Regions from separate parts of the Geobacillus sp. CX412 genome, predicted to be linked through region 2. Evidence: riboswitches for the same ligand, from Rfam matches in the RefSeq annotation. Region 2 holds a riboswitch; each other region holds the start of a gene.
What was found. Region 2 has a riboswitch for S-adenosylmethionine ahead of NXM86_RS10540 (Na+/H+ antiporter NhaC family protein). Riboswitches for the same ligand answer to the same signal wherever they lie in the genome.

Region 1: linked by a shared signal. The riboswitch ahead of NXM86_RS13860 (methionine biosynthesis PLP-dependent protein) and the one ahead of NXM86_RS10540 (Na+/H+ antiporter NhaC family protein) in region 2 are both predicted to bind S-adenosylmethionine.
Region 3: linked by a shared signal. The riboswitch ahead of NXM86_RS14370 (bifunctional homocysteine S-methyltransferase/methylenetetrahydrofolate reductase) and the one ahead of NXM86_RS10540 (Na+/H+ antiporter NhaC family protein) in region 2 are both predicted to bind S-adenosylmethionine.

The regions. Positions count from the first base shown of each region.
Region 1 is NZ_CP103461.1:2,655,904-2,661,936, forward strand. It holds gene metC (cystathionine beta-lyase) at 1-930, opposite strand, end outside; partial or broken gene NXM86_RS13860 (methionine biosynthesis PLP-dependent protein) at 935-2,037, opposite strand; SAM riboswitch class I at 2,114-2,227, opposite strand; gene NXM86_RS13865 (GTNG_0744 family esterase) at 2,478-3,185, shown strand; gene NXM86_RS13870 (YjcG family protein) at 3,234-3,770, shown strand; gene NXM86_RS13875 (GNAT family N-acetyltransferase) at 3,772-4,203, shown strand; gene spoVIF (sporulation-specific transcription regulator SpoVIF) at 4,641-4,898, opposite strand; gene NXM86_RS13885 (YjcZ family sporulation protein) at 5,018-5,167, opposite strand; gene NXM86_RS13890 (hypothetical protein) at 5,244-5,483, opposite strand; gene NXM86_RS13895 (thioredoxin family protein) at 5,616-5,936, shown strand.
Region 2 is NZ_CP103461.1:2,003,582-2,009,614, reverse strand. It holds gene NXM86_RS10550 (DUF2705 family protein) at 1-710, shown strand, start outside; gene NXM86_RS10545 (TetR/AcrR family transcriptional regulator) at 710-1,387, shown strand; SAM riboswitch class I at 1,574-1,679, shown strand; gene NXM86_RS10540 (Na+/H+ antiporter NhaC family protein) at 1,789-3,114, shown strand; partial or broken gene NXM86_RS10535 (transposase) at 3,452-4,381, shown strand; gene NXM86_RS10530 (amidohydrolase family protein) at 4,945-5,973, shown strand; gene NXM86_RS10525 (iron-sulfur cluster assembly protein) at 6,010-6,033, shown strand, end outside.
Region 3 is NZ_CP103461.1:2,746,245-2,752,277, forward strand. It holds gene NXM86_RS14355 (CvfB family protein) at 13-870, opposite strand; gene NXM86_RS14360 (YajQ family cyclic di-GMP-binding protein) at 1,058-1,549, shown strand; gene NXM86_RS14365 (transposase) at 1,684-2,574, opposite strand; SAM riboswitch class I at 2,928-3,030, shown strand; gene NXM86_RS14370 (bifunctional homocysteine S-methyltransferase/methylenetetrahydrofolate reductase) at 3,107-4,957, shown strand; gene metH (methionine synthase) at 4,950-6,033, shown strand, end outside.

The sequences.
Region 1 (6,033 bases), 650 kb from region 2:
CGCTTCTTCATCGGCAAGGCGGAACGATAATACCGCGCCAAAGCCTGATGCTTGGTAGCGCTGAATCGCATGGCCCGGATGATACGTAAGCCCTGGATAATACACTTCTTCCACTTTTGGATGGTTTGCTAAATAACGGGCGATGGCAAGCGCGGATTGCGACGATTGTTCGAGGCGGACGTGCAGCGTCTTTAATCCGCGCAACACAAGCCATGCGTCTTGGACGCCGAGCACCGCTCCGAAAGAGTTTTGCAATTTGTACAGCTGTTTGGCAAGTTCCTCGTCTTTGACAACGGCAAGCCCGGCAACAACGTCGCTATGCCCCGATAAAAATTTCGTCGCGCTATGAAGGACGACATCGACACCAAGATCGAGCGGACGCTGCAGAGCGGGAGTCATAAACGTATTATCTAAAAACGTTAAACAGCCATTTGCCTTTGCAAGCTTCACAATCCCGCGAATATCGGTCACTTTTAAAAGCGGATTCGATGGGGTTTCAACGTAAATGACTTTTGTATTCGGGCGAATATGGGAAGCTACTTCATGCAAATCGGTCATATCAACGAACGTATATTCAATACCAAAGCGGCTCAATACCTCGGTAATCATTCGGTACGTACCGCCGTAAACGTCTTCCGTCACAAGCACATGATCGCCTTTGGACAAGAGGAGAAAAGCGGTGGAAATCGCCGCCATTCCGGATGAGAAGGCGAAACCGCGCACCCCGCCTTCTAACGCCGCAATCGTCTCTTCCAACGCTTCGCGCGTCGGATTGCCTGAGCGGCTATAATCATATTTGCCGAATGTATCAAAATCAAATTGATGGAACGTGGAAGCGTGCTGAATCGGCACACTGACCGCTCCCGTTTGAGGATCCATTTTCCATTTATTATGGAGCAGTTTCGTTTGAAAAGATATGTGTTGTTCCATCTCCCTACACCTCTTTCATACTTTTTAACGCTTTCGATAAGTCAGAAATTAAATCTTCGACATGCTCGATGCCGACAGAGAAACGAAGCAGCCGGTTACAGACACCGTTGGCGATGCGGATTTCTTCTGGAATATCGGCATGGGTTTGCGTTGCTGGATACGTAATAAAACTTTCGACTCCTCCTAAACTTTCGGCGAATGTAATTAATCGTAAACTTTGCAAAAAGCGGTTGACCCATTTTTCTTCGCGCAAACGAAACGATAACATGCCGCCTCTTCCCGGGTATAATACATCAGTAATATCTTCATGCGCCGCTAAAAATTCACTGATTCGCTTCGCGTTTTCTTCGTGCTGCCGCATCCGAAGCGCCAGCGTCTTCATGCCGCGAATAAGCAGCCATGAATCAAACGGTGAAAGCACAGCGCCAATTGCGTTCTGATATTCCGCAAGCCGCTTGCAAAGTTCCTCCCCCTTCGCAACGACGAGACCTGCCAACACATCGTTATGGCCGCCTAAATATTTTGTCGCACTATGGATGACGATATCGGCTCCTTGCTCGATCGGACGCTGAAAAACTGGTGTGTAAAACGTGTTGTCGACAATGAGAAGCAGTCCATGTTTTTTCGCAAATTTTGCCACTTCAGTAATGTCCGTTTCCTGCATTAACGGGTTCGTCGGTGTTTCTAAAAAATCGCTTTTGTTTTTTCAGTGATGTAGTTCTCTACTAATCGTATGTCGCGAAAATCTACATAATGAAAAGACAAGCCGTATTTTCGCCAGCCGCGTTCAAATAAACGATATGTACCTCCATATAAATCGGAGGAAACGAGAAATTCATCCCCGCTTTCAAATAACGCAAGAACCGTCTGAATGGCCGCCATGCCCGAGCTGAACGCGTAGCCTTGGTCTCCTCCTTCTAGCTTTGCGATCGCTTCCTCGACGATTTTCCGAGTCGGATTGCCGGTACGAATGTAGTCAAATCCGGTAGACTTCCCGATTCCTTCATGACGGTACGCGGTCGAAAAATAGACGGGCGGATTGACCGTTCCTGTGACCGTGTCACTGCGGTTTCCGATTTGCGCCAATAACGTTTCCATTTTCTCCATCTGTATCTCTCCCTCTTCTATAAAATAAAAAAAGTCTTCTAAGAAGAAGACTTTTCCATACGTCGATCAGTGCTTCTTCTTATCTGCCGAATTGAAAAAATTCAATTCGCTGGATTTAGCACCTGGCCAAACGTTTGGCTGGTTGCTGAAGCTTCATAGGGCCAGTTCCCTCCACTTCTCTTGATAAGAATGCATCCTTCACTATTCATTTTTTCTGATTACTAAAAAATGTACCTCATTTATCGTAAGTTTGCAAGAAATTTTTTAAATTTTTCAAATTGACACGTTGTTTTTATACGTTGGAAAAACTCCGGCGCTTTTTTATGTAAATATTCATCATAATCTGCTGTGTTTGTTAACATGTTTTTACAAAAATATGGTACAATAACAGGTGAATCTGTTTTTGTTGGAGGATCCATCATGGCATTACAAAAGGGACAATGCATGATTACACTATTTATAGCGATGAGATGGATGAGGAAATAACGCTGCTTGCCTATTTGCCAAGTTCGTTTTCCCTGCTTCATAAGTATTCTCTTCTTATCGCTCAGGATGGGAAAGATTATTTTATGTACGGGAAAATAAAAAGCGTTATTGAACAACTGATGGAAAACGGCGAGATTGACCGCACCATTGTCATCGGAATTCCATATCGCGATGTTAAGGACCGCTATGAGAAATATCATCCAAACGGAAAGAAAAACAGCCGTTATTTGCGTTTTTTAGCACATGAGCTCGTTCCGTTTTTAGATCAAACGTTTCCTACGTACCAAATCGGAAAAGGACGCGCGCTCATCGGCGATTCCCTTGGCGGCACTGTATCACTAATGGCAGGATTATTGTATCCGCATACATTTGGAAAAATTGCGATGCAGTCGCCATATATCGATGAAGGAATCATCGAACAAATTTTACAATTTACAGAACCATCATTATTGCAAATTTACCATTCGGTGGGCACAAACGAAACAGCAGTGAAAACGACGGACGGAAATGTGCGCGATTTTATCACTCCAAATCGAAAGGCGCGTGAAGCGTTTATTCAAAAAGGATTTTTGTATGAATACAACGAATTTGATGGCGGTCATGCATGGACATATTGGCAGCCTGATGTTCCGCGTGCAATCGCGCATATCCTTTCTTTGTAAACACTACTATGCTCTTCGGAATTTTGTTATAATTAAGTACTACTTATCATAAGGAGGGGTTTTTATGAATATGGTATTGCTTTATTTCCTTCGAAGCGAATACAAGATTTTGCCAATTCCTATAGAAAGCGTTACGACAGCCATTACGCCCTCATTCCGCCGCATTTAACCTTAAAAGAGCCTTTCGAAGCTGACGACCAGAAAATTAAAGAAATTGTGAAGGAACTGCGCAAAATCGCCGCTGAAACAGATGTCATTCCGTTAAAAGTAACAAAGTTTAGCTCATTTTATCCAACAAGCAATGTTATTTATTTAAAAGTGGAACCGAACGAAACACTCGAGCGTCTCCATGAGCGGCTTCACAGCGGAATCCTTGCTGATAAGTCAGAATACGTATTTGTCCCTCATATTACCATCGGCCGTGATTTGCCAAACGCTGAATATGCTGATGTATACGGACAATTACGGATGCAAAAAGTTCATTTTGAAGAAACGGTTGACCGCTTCCACCTTCTATACCAACTGGAAAACGGCTCATGGACAGTATATGAAACATTTCTTGTTGGAGGAAAGGAACAAGAGTAATATGAACGTAGCAATCGGAACAAAAAATGATACATCTTTATACAACGATGCCTTGCTTGTTCGACGAATCGTATTTATCGAAGAGCAGCATGTTCCGGAAGAAGAAGAAATTGATGAATTTGAGCAAGAAGCGATGCATTTTGTTTTGTACGATGGGGAAAAACCGATTGGTGCCGGCAGGTTTCGCACGATCGATAACGGTCTAGGCAAGATCGAACGAATTTGCGTTTTGCCGCAATATCGCGGCAGTGGGGCAGGAAAGCTGATTATGGAAGCGATTGAGCAGTTTGCAAAAAAACAAGGTGTCCCAAAAGTAAAACTGAACGCGCAAACACATGCGGAGCCATTTTATCAAAAACTTGGATATCAAACCGTTTCCGATGTGTTTATGGATGCTGGAATCCCTCATGTAACGATGGTAAAATCGCTTTAAGACCGTATCAAACGATGGTACGGTCTCTGCTCATTTTCTGCAATCCATAAAGAATAGTTGCGTACACTGTTGTTACATAAGCGGTTATGCTGTACGTATAACAGCCAAGAGAAAATACAATTTCATTTCCAATTCATACATAAGCCGTTCGTGACTTAGTCAATCATTTTCACGCCATATCATATTTTGCTGCACTAGTTTCTTTATATCTTCTGTATATTGTCCATGCCCTACAACAGCACGCTTCATTCGGAATGAAAGCAATCATTGTAACGTCTATTCCTTTGCGCATATTTTATTTCCTTTGTTTACTATTTATATTATAGATTTTCAAGACCGTCTTTTTGTAATTGATTCGCTTTAGTTGCCAATATTCATTTTTTCCTAAGGAATATAAAGAACAAAAGGGAGCTTCGATTCCGAAGACTCCCTTTTGCTTACTTTTTGTTATTCAACATGTTAGCAATCGTACTAAAATCAAGCTGTTTTCCGTTTTGAATGATCGTTTTGACGATTTGGTCTTCTAGCTCTTTTGGCACTTTCCGATTGGCGATTTGCGCGACGCGTTTGATGACGTGACGCACTGTTTTTTCGTCTTTAAAATTGGCATTTTGCAAAGAATTGGCTAATTCGAATACGTCTTTCATATTTACACCTGTTTTCTTTTCGATATTTTTAAAAAACTGATTATCCATTTACCAAATCCTCCTTTTCCTCTTATATCGTATGAATTGAAAACCAATAAGTGCATACATCAGAAAGAAAAAGTACGAGCTGCCCGTCGAATAGAACAGCCCGCACCCATTACATGACATTAGTATACAAACGCAGCACCGACAATAATTAACAAAATGAACAACACAACAATCAACACAAAGCTACTGCCATGGCCGAAACCGCCATAGCCAAAGCCTCCATAGCCGAAGCCTCCGTATCCTCCGAAACCGCAGCATCCAAAGCCCATAATGGTGCACCTCCTTACGCTTTGTTACTTTATCGTATTCATCATGCTTGCAACTGGTATAGGCGTATATGGAAATCTATTCCCCAAATATCCGAAACAGCTTCGAAAACTGGTTTTCTTTTTTCGAAAACCACTTGTTCATATAATCCAAGTTTCCTTGGACGCCTTTTAAAAATTGATTATTTAGCTTCTCGATTTCCTGTATTTTTTTATCGAAGTCTCTTCCCCACTGTTCAAACAACTTAATAAACTGCTCATGTCCCTCTTTTTTAGAATTCGCCCACGTTTCCAGCGCTTTTTCCAACTCGCGGCTCATCCTATCCCCTCCTTCCTTACCATTTGTTTATGCAATTTAGGGGACAATGTGCCAAAGCATATAAATTCTTTTTTTCCACAAAAATGTGATAAAGTATAAGCGGACACTACTTCATTCAAGGGGGAAATTCTATTGAAAGAGCTCCAAACGACAGAACAATTCCAAGAGGTCATTTCGGGGGAAAAACCGGTAATTGTAAAGTTTTATACAACATGGTGCCCAGATTGCACAAGAATGAACATGTTTATCGATGATATCGTTAACGAATATTCGCAATACGATTGGTTCGAAATTAATCGCGACGATTTTCCAGAGCTTGCTGAAAAGTACCAAGTGATGGGCATTCCAAGTTTGCTCGTCTTCCGAAATGGGGAAAAAATTGCTCATCTCCATAGCGCCAATGCGAAAACACCAGAAGAAGTAAAAGAATTCTTGCAGTCATTAACCGTATAAATTTTTGCAAGCAAAAAAGCCGCTTGTCGGGTGAATATTCCCTAGCGGCTTTTTCCTACTTTGCATTTTGCGCTTTTGTTCAAAGAACAGAAACGCT
Region 2 (6,033 bases):
GCATTTATCCTCAGTTTGCCGAGCAGCAAAAAGAAATGACCAAACTGCTTGAGGCCTATCCGGAATCGATTAAAAAAGCGTTCGGAATGAATGAGTTAAACATGGGAGATTTGATGGGTTTTTACGGGGTAGAAATTTATATGATGACCACCCTTTTGGGAAGCATATACTCGGCAATTCTTGCATCCAATATTCTGGCCAAAGAAGAAAATGAAAAAACGATTGAATTTTTGTTATCAAAGCCTGTCACAAGAAGCCGAATCGTAACAGAAAAACTTCTGGCCGTTTTGGTAAATATTTTGATTTTTAACGTAGTTTCAGCCGTAGCAAGCATCATTGGATTTCAATTTGCAAAAGACCCGGATGTTCCGACAGACACATTTAGTTTATTAATCGCCGCAACGATATTGCTTCATTTGACGTTCGGTGCAATTGCGTTTATGTTGTCGTCGATGATGAAAAAAACAAGAAACATCCTTTCGATCTCACTGGGGATTGTCCTAGCTGCCTACTTTATGAATGTGATGGCAGGGATATCGGAAGACTTAGAGTTCCTAAAATATATAAGCCCGTTTAAATATGTGGACGCTGCCTCCATTATCAATGATAACGAGATTGAGCCTTTGTATATCTTTATTATGGCTGCGGTTATTTTGATTAGTATCTTCGCTTCATATATGGTATATAAAAAGAAAGATATTGCAGTCTAATGAAATTAGAGGTGTTAAAATTGTATTCAGCATTTGAAAAGCAGCCTAAAGAGAAAAAAGACTTGATCATCAAAGTGGCCATCGAGGAATTTGTGAAGAATGGTTATGAAAAGACCTCTACAGATGTTATTACGAGACGGGCGGGAATTTCCAAGGGAATCCTTTTTCATTATTTTAAGAGCAAGAAAAACTTATACCTTTATTTAGTGAATTATGTGAAGGACTTTCTGACGGAACTAGCAATGGAAGAAATGGAAAAAATCCAATCTGATGATTTCTTTGAAAGGATCAAAGAAATCGTCCTGTTGAAACAAAAACTAACGGTTCAGTATCTCCAAGAAGCTCAGTTTATTACGGATGCCTTTACTAATCCTCCAGTGGCAGTAAAGAAGGAAATGGAAGAAATTATTAAGAAACATTACGAAGCTTATCAGGAAGATTTTTTGCTGAAGCATGTCTATATTAAAGATCTGATCCAAACGGAAAAACTTAGAGAGGATATTTCCGTGGATACCGCGATCCGCATGACGATGTTTATCGTTGAACAGCTGACGAATAAGTATCTGACTCTCTACAAAAATAAGCAATTTGATTTTATTCATAATCCCGAGTCTTTAATAAAGGAACTTAATGATTATCTTAAGATTGTGAAATATGGGATCTATAAACCAGAATAAACTATTGGCACCTTTCTCCCGCGGTGAAAAGCCGCGGGATTTTTGCATATTATTGATGTTACACAAGTATTATTTTATATTTGTTGAAAATTTTTAAAAATAAGACATTTTCAAGGTGTATTGCGTAACAGATGAATATGTTGTAATCTTTTATTTGTTTTATATAACGAAATACAACTGCTCATCTTCTTATCTAGAGAGGCGGAGGGACTGGCCCGAAGAAGTCTCGGCAGCGGACTCGTTTTCGAGTGCTGTGCCAAATCCAGCAAGCATTGTGCTTGAAAGATAAGAAGGGTTTCTTATATAGATACGTATAAGGCCTCTTCTTATGTTCAGATAAGAAGAGGCCTTTTCTCTAAGTGGAAAGCTCCTTCAAAAAAACATAAAATGAGGTGGAAAGAGTGGAGTTAAGAAAAGGCAATCTATTTGCGTTATTTCCGTTTGTGGTCTTTTTAGTGTTATTCATTGGTGCAGGCGTGGTTACAGGCGATTTTTATAAATTTCCAGTCATTGTAGCAATTTTGATTGCGGCAAGTATTTCGTTGATGATGAATCGGAAAGAGTCTTTAACGAAGAAAGTGGAAGTGTTCACAAAAGGGGCTGGAAATGCCGATGTCATGTTAATGGTCATCATTTTCTTATTAGCAGGGGCATTTTCGGAAGTAACTAAAAAAATGGGAGCTGTTGAATCAACGGTTAATTTAGCTCTTTCCGTTGTTCCGCAAAATTTATTAATAGCCGGTTTATTTGTCATTGGATGTTTTATCTCCATTTCGATGGGAACGTCCATGGGAACGATTGTAGCGTTAGCGCCGATTGGAGTCGGAATTAGTGAACAAACCGATATTTCTTTGGCATTATCTATGGCAGCTGTCATTGGCGGTGCTATGTTTGGAGATAATCTATCTTTTATCTCTGATACAACGATTGCGGCAGTTCGTACACAAAATACAAGAATGAAAGAAAAGTTTAAGGTGAACTTTTTCATTGTTTTACCAGCGGCAATCATCACCATCGTTCTTTTCTGGGCCATTACTGCTGGAGAGCAAGCGGAAATTACGAATCAATCTTTTAATTGGATGAAAATTTTACCTTACCTTGGTGTATTAATAACAGCATTAATGGGCGTTAATGTACTAGTCGTGTTAGCAGGCGGTATTTTATTAGCAGGAATCATCGGTCTTCTTGATGGAAGCTACAGTGCAATGGGCCTCATTCAAGCCATCGGTGACGGGGTCGCCGGAATGCAGGAATTGTCATTGCTTGCGATCTTAATTTCCGGTATGGTGGAAGTCATTAAACATAACGGTGGAATCGATTATTTACTTCAATTAGTAACAAGAAATGTAAAGTCAAAAAAAGGAGCACAATTCGGTATCGCGGGATTAGTGAGCTTAACAAATCTTTCAACAGCAAACAATACGATCTCCATTTTAATTGCTGGTCCACTTGCAAAAAACATTGCTGATCAATATGACATTGATCCGCGTAAATCTGCCAGCATATTGGATATTTTCTCATGCTGTTTCCAGGGGCTCATCCCATATGGTGCGCAAATGCTTGTGGCAGCAGGTGTTGCTTCCATTTCACCATTAAGTATTTTGCAGTATTCGTTCTACCCATTCTTAATTGGAGTTTGTGGCATGATCGCGATTGTGTTTGACTTTCCGAAATTAAAAACACAAAAAGAAGTAAAGGCAGACTTACAAGCGAATAAAGCGGTATAAAGGAAAGGGGCTGACTCAAAACATCCCTTGGAGCGATGTTGAGTCAGCTTTCATTTTCACCAAATGGAGCGATTCTATTTTTTATGATCGAAAAAAGAGTATATTAGTGAATAATTTTGCAAAGTTGAAATCTTTCTTTAATAAGCTGGTTGACTTGTTCAACATTAAACATTTCTAATATAATTTATGAATATTTCACAAAAATAAATTAAGAGAAGAGAGTAATAAAAAATAGGTTCATCACCAAATTTTGTGATTTAGTGATAAAAAAGAGAAAGCATTAACGAAATCCTGGCAATAATGTCAGCGACGAAACAAACATAAGGAGGCTTCGCAAGTGCTTTCTATATCACTAGGATTGCCAGAATTCAAATTGTTAAACAAGAACTTCTTTCCTATGGTTATGCGATTCATGTGGAGAAAACAGAGACACAAGAACGTTGTCCACATTGTGGGTTTCTTACTTCCACTGTCCATGACAGACGGACACGAAAAGTACGGGATTTAGCGATTTTCCGTCAACCGGTGTACTTGTTCGTAGAGGTGAAGCGTTATCGATGCTGGAATTGTTTCCAAGTGTTTTCTGCCTCTTTCGAATCGATTCCACCAAACCAACATTACACCAATCGATGTTGCGGGTACTTGTATGAACTTTGTAAAAGCTCCACCATTCAAGAAGTCAGCCGAAAGCACCGTATCCCATATACGACATTGGAACGCATTTATTACTCCATCGCATCGAAAAAAGCAAAAGAGCGCCAAGCAGCGATGGAGGCCTCTTCTCCAGAAGGGATGGTGCTTAGCTTAGATGAAACCGCGGTAAAAAAGGGATATCAGTATGAAACCGTATTGATGGATGCCAAAGCAGGATCGGTCATGGGATTGCATGCCGACCGCCAATGTGACTCCGCCATCAACTTGTTGAATCAAAACGTCCTGTCGAAAGAAATGGTGCAAACCGTGATTCCTTGACATGTGGGAACCCTATCACAAGGCGGTTCGTGCTCTGTTTCCATCTGCTTCGATTGTGATCGATAAGTACCATGTGGTTCAAAAGGTGACACAAGCCCTGGATCAAGCGAGAAGGAATTCTCCTCATTGAAAAAGGCTAGATTCCTTCTATATAAAAGGCTACTCGAATGGAGGGAACGAATCACAAGATCAAAAACATCAAACGCCGGGCATTGGCTATCGAAATCGAGAACGGTTTCGTTTGCGTGTATTTCTGGAGTGTACAGGGAACACTACAGGCAGTCAGGCTGCCTAAGCTCTCACTTCTTCCGCTATCGGTATGATAGTTGGTAGAATGGAACCTGTCAAGGAAAGCACTTGACTGTTTCCATTCTACCAACTTGGTGGTCCGTATGCGGAAGAAGGAGCCCATCGGATGAACCTGTTTCATCCAGCTAACATGTTTCTAGGATTGAGTAAATGGTGAATTACCCATTTTTTTATGTTGTTCCAACCTTCCTGTCACAATATTAGATTTGGAAAATGCGTATTGCTGAACGGCCTTTCCCTGATGGAATATCGAGAAAAGTCCATGGCATCATAATATACTCTTTTTCATTGTCTACTTGACAGGGGTATGTGCTTTAATTTTAGATTATAAAAAGTTTTGTTTCATCACCCAAAAAATTGATGGCAAAATTTGCTGTTTTTTGTTTAAGTATATATTTCAAATAGTGGATTAACCAAGTATAATTTGATTAGAATTTTCTAAATAAAATGAAAACTAAAAATATTCGTACCTACAAAAATACTTTTCTATGGACATCCGAAAAAAATGATACCGCTTTCAATTGAAAATTAATCTAATGTGAGGGGGGAATGGAATTGATCAAAACATCTAATGGTGAAGAAATTTTTATTATTGATGCACACATTGCCTTATGGGATGGAAGTAAGGAGAATCAATTAAATATCCACGGAGAACAATTTATTAGTTGCTTTTATGATTATCACAAAAATCTAAGTCCGAAAGAATATTGGTGGCCTAAAGATGAGTTCGTAAAGTATTCTCCAGAAAAACTTGTGAATGATGTGTTTATTGAAGGATATGTGGATATGGCGATTTTCCAACCAGTTCTTCTAAAAGAGTTTTATAAAAATGGTTTTGGTAATTTTGATGCAAATGAGGAACTTTCAAAAAAGTACCCTAATCGTTTTATTTGCAATGGAACATTCGATCCCCGACATGGTGAACGAGGTTTAGAAAAATTAGAAGAAAATAAAGAAAAATACAACTGGCAAGGTGTCAAGTTATATACAGCTGATTGGTACGGTAATTCAAAGGGCTATAAACTATCTGATGACTGGTCAAAAAGATATCTTGAAAAATGCCAAGAGCTGGGGATAAGAAATATTCATATTCATAAGGGTCCAACGATCACTCCTTTAAATCGGGATGCATTTGACGTAGCAGATGTTGATGATGCAGCAAGTTGTTTCCCTGAACTTAACTTTATTGTAGAACACGTAGGGCTTCCAAGATTAGAAGATTTTTGTTGGATTGCTACACAAGAGAAAAATGTCTATGCAGGTTTGGCAGTTGCCATTGCTTTAATTCATACTCGACCTCGTTATTTTGCTCAAATTATTAGTGAATTGTTGTACTGGCTTGATGAAGACCGAATCATTTTTGGAAGTGATTATGCTATATGGGAACCGAAGTGGATCATTGAAAAGTTTCTTGAATTTGAACTTCCAGAAGATATACAAGAAGAAACTGGAGTTACATTTGATTTGGAAGTTAAGAAAAAGATTTTAGCAGGAAATGTAGCGAGATTGTATAACATTGATATCGAAGAGCAAAAACAAAAGTTAAAAAATTGCAAATTATCTAGACAAACAGCATAACTGATAATCCATTGAATGGGGGGTGCATCGAAGTTAATGGATGAAGAAAAGCAAGTGTAT
Region 3 (6,033 bases), 740 kb from region 2:
CTTTGCTTTTTATTATCGCTTGATATACGTCCATCCATCTTTTTGATATACTTTGTCTTCTTTCATTAATCGTCCTAATGCTCGTTTAAAGGCGGCCTTGCTCATATGAAAGCGCGCTTGGATATCGTCCGGGTCGCTTTTGTCGTGATACGGCATCGCTCCGCCGCGGCTTTCTAAGTACGTATAAATGGCTGCCGCATCTTCGTTGATGCTTTCATGCTTGCGCGACAGTAAGGAGACATTGACCGTCCCATCCTCTTTGACGGCGATAATCCGCCCTTCCACTGCTTCACCGAGGCGCGGCGCGTTTCGCCACTGGGATTCATGTACAAATCCAAGGTAGCCGACATCAGAGATAAGGAAAGCTCCCACCTTAATCACGCGGTAGACGCGCCCGCGAATGTTTTGATTGAACGCTGATTCCGGCGCTTTCACGGCGATTTGTTTCATCGTTTCATCATCCGCTAGTTTAGCAAGCAGCCGTCCTCGTTTATCCGTTTTTAACGAACAATATAATTGATCCCCTCGCTTCGGCCATTGCGAGCGGAGCGGCGGCAAATCATCGATGGACACGAGCATATCTTTGGAAATGCCAATATCGACAAAGACGCCCAATTTCGGAACGATGTCGACCACTTCAACCCAGTCGTATTTGTGGTTCGTAATTTTCGGCATTTTCATGGTAGCGCACAGCTGTCCGTCGTGGTCATGATATAAAAATACCGTTGCCTCGTCGTCGACCGCAAGCGTTGTATTCGCTTCTCTTTTATGCAGCATCACTTCCTCCGTGCCGTTCGTCAAAAAGCAGCCAAACGGCATTTCCCGTTTTACCGTTAATGTCATGATTTCTCCAGGAATTAATCGTTTCATTGCAATCTCTTCCTTTGTCTATATTTTCACGCTTATTATTTCCCACTCCAATGGACAATTCTGCATAAAACACAGTTTTTCCCATCATCACAATAGCACCTCCACGTCGTTCGGCTTCCCCTCCTTTTCTTGTTGTGTCCCTTGCCACATTTTACTATAATAAAATAAAAAATGCTGGAGGTTGTGTATGTCGAAAGAAAGTTCCTTTGATATTGTATCGAAAGTCGACTTATCGGAAGTCACCAATGCGATCAACATCGCGATGAAAGAAATTAAAAACCGCTATGACTTTAAAGGCAGCAAAAGCGACATTTCGCTAGACAAAGACGAACTCATCCTTATTTCCGACGATGAATTTAAATTAGAGCAGCTAAAAGACGTGCTCATCGGCAAGCTCATTAAACGCGGCGTGCCGACGAAAAACATCCAATACGGCAAAATTGAGCCAGCTTCTGGGGGCACGGTGCGCCAGCGCGCCAAACTTGTGCAAGGCATCGATAAAGAAAACGCGAAAAAAATCAACACGATCATTAAAAACACTGGCCTGAAAGTGAAAAGCCAAGTACAGGACGATCAAATCCGCGTCAGCGGCAAAAGCAAAGATGACTTGCAAAAGGTCATCGCCGCGATTCGCGAAGCGGACTTGCCGATTGATGTGCAATTTGTTAACTACCGCTAACACGGATGGGAGGAGTTATAGCCCTCCCATCCGTGTTTTCTTTTCTTCTCTTCTTTGACAATGCCATTATTGATTTTTTCTTTCACCGGGATTACTTCCTTCCGTTTTTTCATATATTTGATGGTGTTGCAAAACTAGAGTAAAAACTCGAAGTTATGCATAAGGATGCAACATAACACATGCAGTACATATCGATGAAATCCATACCATCTTGGCTGTTCCAACCCGTCACTCTTTAACTCATTAAATACTCGTTCAATCTCACGACGAAGTCCAAACAGCCATTGGCCAAATCTCGTTTTCAAAAATACAGGAAGAACCCGGCCATAGGCATCTTTTCGTTCCTCGCTATTGCGGCGGTTGATAGGGGAAATGAATAGGATTCCTGACTGCTCTGCTGTTTGACGAACCTTTTCACTGTCATACGCGGCATCGCCCAATACAAATTCGATATCCCACTGCTTTAAAGAAACAAGCAATTCTGGTGCTACTGCCGCATCATTTCGATTCGCTGTGGTCAACACATGAGATAAAATGATTCCCTCGGCGGTGGTGCAGAGATGGAGTTTATATCCTTTAAACCAGTGATATCGGGTGGACACTCCCCACTTCGCCTGTGAATCGTAAAGACTGCTTCGAAGGGCTGTGCTGTCGATCAGCACGATTTGCGGATAACGTACTTCTAGATCTTTGAGCAGCTGTGCATGAAAAACAGGAAATCCTTGTTCCCGGAACCACTTCGCCGCACGGGAAAACGTAGAAAGGTGAGAGACTTCACCAAGCCCACAGGCCCGTTGAAAACAGCGAAAACGCTGCAGGATGCGCACTAATTTTCGCAAGGAATCAATGGAAAAATAGGTTTTCAAAAAGAAACATTTCAACAACGATTTTTTCGACACCGGCGGTCTTCCTGTCACATACGGTGTTTCCGGCAATGATAGCGAGTCGATATACCGAAATAATGCTTCTAAAATTGGGTCAATTTCATAAGTCCATGCATGTTCGCTGTTCCAATTGGAAATCATAATAGTGTCCACCCCTTGGAGAGTTGTTTTTTTGGTCACTGTATATGATTTCCAAGGTGGTGGATTTTTTATGTGCATTTATGCATTCGTTATGCGTTTTGCAACACGTTCATATTTTTAAACATCCTTTTTCCCACTCTTCTAGGCGGTAATAAGGATTCGTGAGAGCTGCCAAGCGTTTATCCTGCTTTTGGCTAGCCATCATCCTCATCATAGCAATGGAACTAAGCGAGACGGACAGAAAAGTTCAGCAGCTGCGTATAAAGGGAGTCATTTTTGTAAAATTATATTGAATATTTCTACAAAATCATTTACAGTAATATATAAATATTTTTTGAAAACTACATATCTAGTTCTTATCAAGAGAGGGGGAGGGACTGGCCCGATGAACTCTCAGCAACCTGGCGGAAGTCAAGGTGCTAAATCCAGACAGGCGAAACGCCTGGAAGATAAGAAGAGACGATACATAAAAAGTCTTCTTCTTATAGAAGGCTTTTTTCTTTTACTATCTTCATAGAACGGGGGAATGATCGTGGGGTTTTTGCAAGACTTAAAAGAACGCATCCTTATCGCCGATGGAGCGATGGGAACGCTATTATACTCGCACGGCGTCGACCGATGTTTTGAAGAACTAAATTTATCAAAACCGGAAGACATCATTCACATTCATGAAGCATATATCGCCGCGGGCGCAGAAGTAATCCAAACGAATACATATGGCGCCAACTATGTCAAACTTGCCCGCTACGGATTGGAAGATGAAGTGCCATCCATTAACCGCGCGGCAGTAAGGCTCGCCAAAAAGGCGGCGGGAAATAAAGCCTATGTGCTTGGAACGATCGGCGGATTACGGAGCATCAACAAAAGCGCCGTTTCCATCGACGAAGTAAAGCGGACGTTTCGCGAGCAATTATTTGTGCTTTTAAACGAAGACGTCGATGGCTTATTGCTCGAGACATATTACGATTTGGAAGAATTGCAGACGGTGCTTGCGATTGCGCGCAAAGAAACGGATAAGCCGATTATCGCGCACGTCTCCCTCCACGAAGTTGGCGTCTTGCAAGACGGCACTCCCCTTTCTGAAGCGTTGGCGCGCTTGGAGCAGTTGGGAGCTGATGTCATCGGTCTAAATTGCCGTCTCGGTCCATATCATATGATTCGTTCACTCGAGGAAGTGCCGCTGCCGAAAAAAGCGTTTCTTTCCGCGTATCCGAACGCAAGCTTGCCGGATTATCGCGACGGACGGCTTATCTATGAAACAAACACCGATTATTTTAAAGAAACGGCTCTTGCCTTCCGTGAACAAGGCGTGCGCCTGATTGGCGGGTGCTGCGGCACGACGCCGAAACATATCGAAGCGATAGCAAACGCCTTAACCGATCGGACACCGATTACAGAAAAAGTCGTTAAACAACGTCATGTTCCGATTTCTATCCAAACAAACGAACCAAATGCCGTACCGCCGTTGCAAGATATCGTACGTAAGCGGCGCTCGGTGATCGTTGAGCTTGACCCGCCGAAAAAATTAGGGATCGCGAAATTTTTAGAAGGCGCCAAAGCGCTGAAAGAAGCGAACATTGATGCGTTGACATTGGCCGATAACTCGCTGGCAACTCCACGAATCAGCAACATGGCGCTCGGCTCCATCGTCAAAGAGCAGCTCGGCATCCGCCCGCTTATTCATATTACCTGCCGCGACCGCAATTTAATCGGCTTGCAGTCGCACTTGATGGGCCTGCATACGCTCGGCATCACCGATGTGCTCGCCATCACCGGAGACCCATCGAAAATCGGCGATTTTCCTGGAGCGACATCCGTCTATGATTTATCTTCCTTTGATTTAATCCGGCTGATTCGCCAATTTAACGAAGGGCTTTCGTATTCCGGAAAATCGCTCGGGCAAAAAACAAACTTCTCGATTGCCGCGGCCTTTAACCCGAACGTCCGTCATTTAGATAAGGCTGTAGAGCGTCTGGAGAAAAAAATTCAATGCGGCGCCCATTATTTTATCACCCAGCCGCTTTATTCCGAGCGGCAAATCGAAGAGGTGTATGAAGCGACGAAGCATCTTGAGACGCCGATTTACATCGGCATTATGCCGCTAGTGAGCGCGCGCAACGCCGATTTCCTTCATCATGAAGTGCCGGGAATTACTCTTTCTGATGAAATCCGCTCCCGCATGGCGGCATGCGCGAATGACCCAGTGCAATCTGCGCGCGAAGGAATCGCAATTGCCAAATCGCTCATTGACGCCGCTTTTGACTTATTTAACGGCATCTACTTAATTACGCCGTTTTTGCGCTATGAAATGACCGTCGAACTCGTTCGCTACATTCATGAAAAGGAACAAGCCGCACAAGAAAGGAAGGTACTCCATGGGTAACATCACACTTGAGCAACAGCTCGAAAAAAAAATATTAATTATTGACGGCGCAATGGGAACGATGATTCAAAGCGCGAAGCTCTCAGCTGATGATTTCGGCGGAGAAGCATACGAAGGATGCAACGAATATTTGACGCTCACCGCCCCGCATGTGATCGAGCGCATTCATGAAGCATATTTGCAGGCGGGAGCGGATATTATCGAAACAAACACGTTCGGTGCGACAAGCGTTGTGTTAGATGAATATCATCTTGGCCATTTAGCGCTAGAGTTAAATATCGAAGCAGCTAGGCTTGCGCGCAAAGCCGCCGACGCCTACTCTACTCCCGAATGGCCGCGCTTTGTCGCCGGTTCAATGGGACCGACGACAAAAACGTTATCCGTTACAGGAGGCATTACGTTCGAACAATTAGTTGCCGCTTACGAAGAACAAGCGCGTGGACTATTGCTTGGCGGAGTCGACTTGCTTTTATTAGAAACGTGCCAAGACACCTTAAACGTCAAAGCTGGATTTATCGGCATTTCCAAGGCGTTTGAAGCGGTCGGAAAAAAAGTGCCGATTATGATTTCCGGGACGATTGAACCAATGGGAACAACATTAGCAGGACAAACGATTGAATCGTTTTTCATCTCCGTCCAGCATATGAAGCCGTTCGCGGTCGGATTAAACTGCGCGACCGGCCCCGAGTTTATGACCGACCATTTGCGCGCGCTCGCTTCCTTGGCGAACACTGCTGTAAGCTGCTATCCGAACGCTGGGCTTCCGGATGAAGAAGGATGCTATCACGAGACACCGGAAATGTTAGCGAAAAAAATCCAACGATTCGCTGAAAAAGGATGGATTAACATCGTCGGCGGCTGTTGCGGAACAACCCCGGAACATATTCGCGCCATCGCCGAAGCGGTCCGGGACATTCCACCGCGGCCGATTCCGAAATCTTTTGACGTTCATGCCGTCTCCGGCATCGATCCGCTTATTTACGATGAAACAATGCGTCCGCTGTTTGTCGGCGAGCGGACAAACGTAATCGGTTCGCGCAAATTTAAACGGCTCATCGCCGAAGGAAAATATGAAG